2 regions of the Streptomyces sp. NPDC006368 genome follow, and region 2 is predicted to be linked to the other one. Evidence: predicted binding sites of a transcription regulator. Region 2 holds the regulator's gene; the other holds the start of a gene.
What was found. The regulator HrcA, encoded in region 2, represses chaperone genes, less so after heat shock. The targets are predictions, from matches to a motif close to TTNGCACTCNGNNNNNCNGAGTGCNAA.

Region 1 (3,281 bases), on a different contig from region 2:
GTCGCCCGCGTCGACTGCTCGACCCCGTGGGGCGTGAAGTACATCCGGTACGCGTCCCGCGCGCCGAACTTGGCCACCGCCCGCTGCCGCAGCCGCGCCTGCCCGATCGCCGCCGTGACCAGCTCGGCCGGGTGTTCGCGGCGCAGCCGGGAGGCGACGGCCAGTTCCTGTGCGGGGTCGTGGTCGCGCAGGGCGGCGAGCAGGGTTCGGCCCTCGTCGGTGAGGAGCGCGGAGAAGGCGGCGAGATCGGTCACCCGGCCCATTGTGGGCCAGGAGGGGGATGGTGCGCGCGGGGCGGCGGTGTCGGCCGGGCGGCGGGCCGCGGCGCTGACAGGATGCGGCGCCATGCAGCTAGTAAGACAAACAGCACAAATGAGTAATGGTCGGCGGTTGGGGTGGCGGCGGGCGCGTCTGACGCTCACCGCCCTGCTTCTCGCCACGATCGCCTCGGCCTGCGCGACGCGGTCCGGCGACGAGGTCACCCCCGCCGCCGGTCAGCCCGAGCCGCAGCGGGGCGCCGCCGCCGGACCGGCCGGCGCGCTCAGCGCGTACGTGGAGAGGGTCAGGCGCGCACACGCCGCCCGCGCCGTCGTCGCCCGCAAGTGGGGACTGCGGCAGGCCCCGCTGCTCGCGCCGCCGCCCCCCGCGCCCGCCGACAAGCCGAAGATCACGTTCCGTAAGGGCTTCGAGGTCGGCGACGCCACCCTGCCGCCGGTCTTCACCACCGTCCCCACCAAGGAGCGGATCGTCTTCCTCACGATCGACGACGGTGCGGAGAAGGACCCCGAGCTGCTGCGGATGATGACCGAACTCGACATCCCGTACAGCGCCTTCCTCAGCGACTACGTGGTCAAGGACGACTACGGCTACTTCAAGAAGATGCGGGACGGCGGCACCGCCCTGCACAACCACACCCTCAACCACCGCTACATGCCCGCCCTCTCGTACGCGGAGCAGAAGCAGGAGATCTGCGGCCAGCAGGACATCATCGAGAAGCGGTACGGCAAGCGCCCCGCGCTCTTCCGGCCCCCCTACGGCAACTACAACGCCGACACGCTGCGGGCGGCCCGGGCCTGCGGCGTCAAGGCCGTGCCCCTGTGGGCGGCGGAGGCGTTCCCCGACCACATGGAGTGGCGCGAATGGGACCGGGACCTGCACCCCGGCGACATCATCCTCACCCACTTCCGCGGCAAGCAGGAGTGGAACGGCAGCATGGCGGACATGATCCGGCACGTGATGAACGTCGTCACGACCAAGGGGTACGCGGTGGCCCGGCTCGAGGACTACGTGTAGGCCCGCGACGCCGTCCGGAAAGCCCCGCGCCACGCGCTCCGGAGCGCCCGCGCCACGCGCTCCGGGGCGCCCCGCGCGAAACGCCGCGCCGTCGTGAATTGGCACTCCGCTTGACCGAGTGCTAACCGCGGCCATAGTCTCGGCTCTGGCACTCCCCGCAGGAGAGTGCCAACACAGCGACGGGCAGGTCCGGCACCCGCGACGACGGATCCACCTGGTCGCCACCTCAGACAGTTGACCCCGAGATCTCCGAAGGGGGAGGTCGGATCGTGACGACCACCAGCTCCAAGGTTGCCATCAAGCCGCTTGAGGACCGCATTGTGGTCCAGCCGCTCGACGCCGAGCAGACCACCGCCTCTGGCCTGGTCATTCCGGACACCGCGAAGGAGAAGCCCCAGGAGGGCGTCGTCCTGGCCGTGGGCCCGGGCCGCTTCGAGAACGGCGAGCGCCTGCCGCTCGACGTCAAGGCCGGCGACATCGTGCTGTACAGCAAGTACGGCGGCACCGAGGTGAAGTACAGCGGCGAGGAGTACCTCGTCCTCTCGGCTCGCGACGTGCTCGCGATCGTCGAGAAGTAAGTCACCCCGAAGCAGAGAATGCTTTGAGCTGCGCCCCTGGCCGCCCCGCTGATTCCATACCGCCGGGCTGCGAGGGGCGCGGTTCGTTTCACGCGATGGCGGCCGTTACAGGCGCGGCCGAGGATCGCAATCGAGAGGACTGATTCAGCCCCATGGCGAAGATCCTGAAGTTCGACGAGGACGCCCGTCGCGCCCTCGAGCGCGGCGTCAACAAGCTCGCCGACACCGTCAAGGTGACCATCGGCCCCAAGGGCCGCAACGTCGTCATCGACAAGAAGTTCGGCGCGCCCACCATCACCAACGACGGTGTCACGATCGCCCGCGAGGTCGAGATCGAGGACCCGTACGAGAACCTCGGCGCCCAGCTGGTGAAGGAGGTGGCGACCAAGACCAACGACATCGCGGGTGACGGCACCACCACCGCCACCGTCCTGGCCCAGGCGCTCGTCCGCGAGGGTCTGCGCAACGTCGCCGCCGGCGCCTCCCCGGCTGCCCTGAAGAAGGGCATCGACGCCGCGGTCAAGGCGGTCTCCGAGGAGCTCCTCGCCACCGCCCGCCCGATCGAGGACAAGGCCGACATCGCCGCCGTGGCCGCGCTCTCCGCGCAGGACCAGCAGGTCGGCGAGCTCATCGCCGAGGCGATGGACAAGGTCGGCAAGGACGGTGTCATCACCGTCGAGGAGTCCAACACCTTCGGTCTGGAGCTGGACTTCACCGAGGGCATGGCCTTCGACAAGGGTTACCTGTCCCCGTACATGGTGACCGACCAGGAGCGTATGGAGGCCGTCCTCGACGACCCGTACATCCTGATCCACCAGGGCAAGATCTCCGCGATCACGGACCTGCTCCCGCTCCTGGAGAAGATCATCCAGGCCGGCTCCTCCAAGCCGCTGCTGATCATCGCCGAGGACGTCGAGGGCGAGGCCCTGTCGACCCTGGTCGTCAACAAGATCCGCGGCACCTTCAACGCGGTCGCCGTCAAGGCGCCCGGCTTCGGTGACCGCCGCAAGGCGATGCTCGGCGACATGGCCGCCCTCACCGGCGCCACCGTCATCGCCGAGGAGGTCGGTCTCAAGCTGGACCAGGCCGGCCTGGAGGTGCTCGGCACCGCGCGCCGCGTGACCGTCAGCAAGGACGACACCACGATCGTCGACGGCGGCGGCAAGTCCGAGGACGTCGTCGGTCGGATCAACCAGATCAAGGCCGAGATCGAGTCCACGGACTCCGACTGGGACCGCGAGAAGCTCCAGGAGCGCCTCGCGAAGCTGGCCGGCGGCGTGTGCGTGATCAAGGTCGGCGCCGCCACCGAGGTGGAGCTGAAGGAGAAGAAGCACCGTCTGGAGGACGCCATCTCCGCGACCCGCGCCGCGGTCGAGGAGGGCATCGTCTCCGGTGGTGGCTCCGCTCTGG
Region 2 (3,281 bases):
GCTACGAGACGAGGGCAGGAGGCGCCACCCGCCATGGGGGCCTGCACGATCGGGTAACGGCAGAGATCGGTCAGCGCGGAGGACATGCACGCATGGTGTCACGCCCCGGCCCCGCCATCGAATCCCGGCCCCGCGCCCTGCCCGCCGAGCCCGCACGGCACCGAGCGGGTACGGCGCGGGGCCGGGTACGGCGCGGGGCGGGTGCCGGGGTCCTGACCCCGGCACCCGCCCCGCCCGTCGGCGTCGAGAAGCGCGAGCGCCCACAAGCGCCCGGTCCCACCGGCCCCACCGTGTCAGCGGTGCCTAGCGGCCGTTGAACGCGTCCTTCAGCCGCGAGAACAGGCCTTGCTGCCCCGGCTGGAACTGCCCCGTGGGCCGCTCCTCGCCGCGCAGCTTCGCCAGCTCGCGCAGCAGCCGCTCCTGCTCCGGGTCCAGCTTCGTCGGCGTCTGGACCTCCACGTGGACGATGAGGTCACCGCGCCCGCCGCCCCGCAGGTGCGTGACACCGCGCCCGTGCAGCGGGACGGACTGGCCCGACTGGGTGCCGGGGCGGATGTCGATCTCCTCGACCCCGTCGAGCGTCTCCAGCGGGCACTTCGTGCCCAGCGAGGCCGCCGTCATCGGGATCGTCACCGTGCAGTGCAGGTCGTCACCGCGCCGCTGGAAGACCGCGTGCGGCAGCTCGTGGATCTCGACGTACAGGTCACCGGCCGGGCCGCCGCCCGGGCCGACCTCGCCCTCGCCCGCGAGCTGGATGCGGGTGCCGTTGTCGACACCGGCCGGGATCTTGACCGTGAGCGTACGGCGGGAGCGGACCCGCCCGTCGCCGGCGCACTCCGGGCACGGCGTCGGCACGACGGTGCCGAAGCCCTGGCACTGGGGGCAGGGGCGGGACGTCATGACCTGGCCCAGGAACGACCGGGTCACCTGCGAGACCTCACCGCGGCCACGGCACATGTCGCAGGTCTGCGCGGACGTGCCGGGAGCGGCTCCCTCGCCCGAGCACGTGCCGCAGACGACGGCCGTGTCGACCTGGATGTCCTTGGTCGTGCCGAAGGCGGCCTCGTTGAGCTCGATCTCCAGCCGGATCATCGCGTCCTGGCCGCGCCGGGTCCGGGAGCGCGGGCCGCGCTGGGACGCCGTGCCGAAGAAGGCGTCCATGATGTCGGAGAAGTTGCCGAAGCCGCCGGCCCCGAAGCCGCCCGCGCCACCGCCTCCCGACGCGGACAGCGGGTCGCCGCCGAGGTCGTAGACCTGCTTCTTCTGCGGGTCCGACAGGACCTCGTACGCGGCGTTGATCTCCTTGAACCGCTCCTGCGTCTTCGGATCGGGATTGACGTCCGGGTGCAGCTCGCGCGCGAGCCTCCGGAACGCCTTCTTGATCTCGTCCTGGGAGGCGTCGCGGCGTACGCCGAGTACGGCGTAGTAGTCCGTGGCCACTTACGACTCCGCCAGGATCTGTCCGACGTAACGTGCCACTGCGCGTACCGCTCCCATCGTTCCGGGGTAGTCCATGCGGGTCGGTCCGACCACGCCGAGTTTGGCGACTGCCTCGTCGCCCGAACCGTAGCCGACCGCGACGACGGACGTGGAGTTCAGCCCCTCATGGGCGTTCTCGTGCCCGATGCGTACGGTCATCGCCGAGTCCTTGGCCTCGCCGAGCAGCTTCAGGAGCACCACCTGCTCCTCCAGCGCCTCCAGCACCGGCCGGATCGTCAGCGGGAAGTCGTGCCCGAAGCGGGTCAGATTGGCGGTGCCGCCGATCATCAGCCGCTCCTCGGTCTCCTCCACCAGCGTCTCCAGCAGCGTGGCCAGCACCGTGGAGACGGTCCCGCGGTCCTCCGCCTCGAAGGACTCCGGGAGGTCCTGCACCAGCTGGGGCACGTCGGTGAAGCGCCGCCCCACGACGCGGCTGTTCAGCCGGGCCCGCAGATCGGCCACGGACTGCTCGCCGAACGGCGCCGGGCAGTCGACCATGCGCTGCTCCACGCGCCCGGTGTCCGTGATCAGGACGAGCATCAGCCGTGCGGGAGCCAGCGACAGCAGCTCCACGTGGCGCACGGTCGAGCGCGTCAGGGAGGGGTACTGGACGACCGCGACCTGCCGGGTCAGCTGCGCGAGCAGCCGCACCGTGCGGCCGACGACGTCATCGAGGTCGACCGCGCCGTCCAGGAAGTTCTGGATGGCCCGCCGCTCCGGCGTCGACAGCGGCTTGACGCCCGCCAGCTTGTCGACGAAGAGCCGATAGCCCTTGTCGGTGGGGATGCGGCCCGCGCTGGTGTGGGGCTGGGCGATGAAGCCCTCCTCCTCCAGCACCGCCATGTCGTTGCGCACGGTGGCCGGCGAGACGCCGAGGTTGTGCCGCTCCGTGAGCGCCTTGGACCCGACGGGCTCCTCCGTGCCGACGTAGTCCTGGACGATGGCGCGCAGCACCTCGAGTCTGCGTTCGCTGAGCATCGCGCGCACCTCCAGCTGGCTCCGGTTCTCCTGCGTTGGCACTCGCGGTGTCGGAGTGCCAGGTTCACCCGGCCAGTGTACGGCGCCGGGGTACGCCCCTAGCAAGGGCCGCGGCCCGGGGCGGCCGTCCACGCTACCGCGCGACGGTGCTGGTCGTTGCCGATAGCGTCGCGGTATGGACGTCAGTTGGGAAGAGTTCGGCTGGGAGCGGCTCGGCGACGGTGTGGGCCGCAGGAGGCTGCCCGTCTGGGACGCGACCACGGCACTCGTGGTCGGCGAGCACGCGGCGCTGCTCTACGACACGGGCGCCACGCTCCGCGAGGGCGCCGAGATCCGGGCGCAGGCGCAGCGACTGCTGGGCGGGCGCAGGGTGACGCATATCGCATTGAGCCATCCGCACTTCGATCATGTGCTGGGCACGGCGGCGTTCGCGGGGGCGGAGGTGTTCGGCGCGGTGGGCGTCGAGGCGCTGATGAAGCGGGAGCGTGACGCGCTGCGGACCTCCGCGATCCGGCACGGGGTCGCCGCGGCCGAGGCGGTCGAGGCGACGGACGTGCTGGTCGTCCCGCACCACCTGGTGTGCGGCGAGTGGACGGTGGACCTGGGCGGGCGGCAGGTGCTGCTGGCCAACGTGGGGCCGGGGCACAGCGGGCACGACCTGGCGCTGCTGGTGCCGGGCGAGCCGGAGGTCGTGTTCTGCGGGGACCTGGTGGAGGAGTCCGGCGACCCGCAGGCGGGCGTGGACGCGATCCCGTCCCGCTGGCCGGCCGCGCTGGACCGGCTGCTGGAACTGGGCGGCGAGGACGCGCTGTACGTGCCCGGCC

Region 1: a site for HrcA is predicted at 1,392-1,418, ahead of groES (co-chaperone GroES). Genes of this name have one in related genera too.

What each region holds. Positions count from the first base shown of each region.
Region 1 covers NZ_JBEXQK010000001.1:219,499-222,779, forward strand. Annotated here, with positions in the region: gene ABZZ38_RS01150 (methyltransferase domain-containing protein) at 1-263, opposite strand, end outside; gene ABZZ38_RS01155 (polysaccharide deacetylase family protein) at 373-1,293, shown strand; gene groES (co-chaperone GroES) at 1,563-1,871, shown strand; gene groL (chaperonin GroEL) at 2,024-3,281, shown strand, end outside.
Region 2 covers NZ_JBEXQK010000063.1:16,739-20,019, reverse strand. Annotated here, with positions in the region: gene ABZZ38_RS28905 (nitronate monooxygenase) at 1-86, opposite strand, end outside; gene dnaJ (molecular chaperone DnaJ) at 304-1,440, opposite strand; gene hrcA (heat-inducible transcriptional repressor HrcA) at 1,441-2,457, opposite strand; gene ABZZ38_RS28890 (MBL fold metallo-hydrolase) at 2,633-3,281, shown strand, end outside.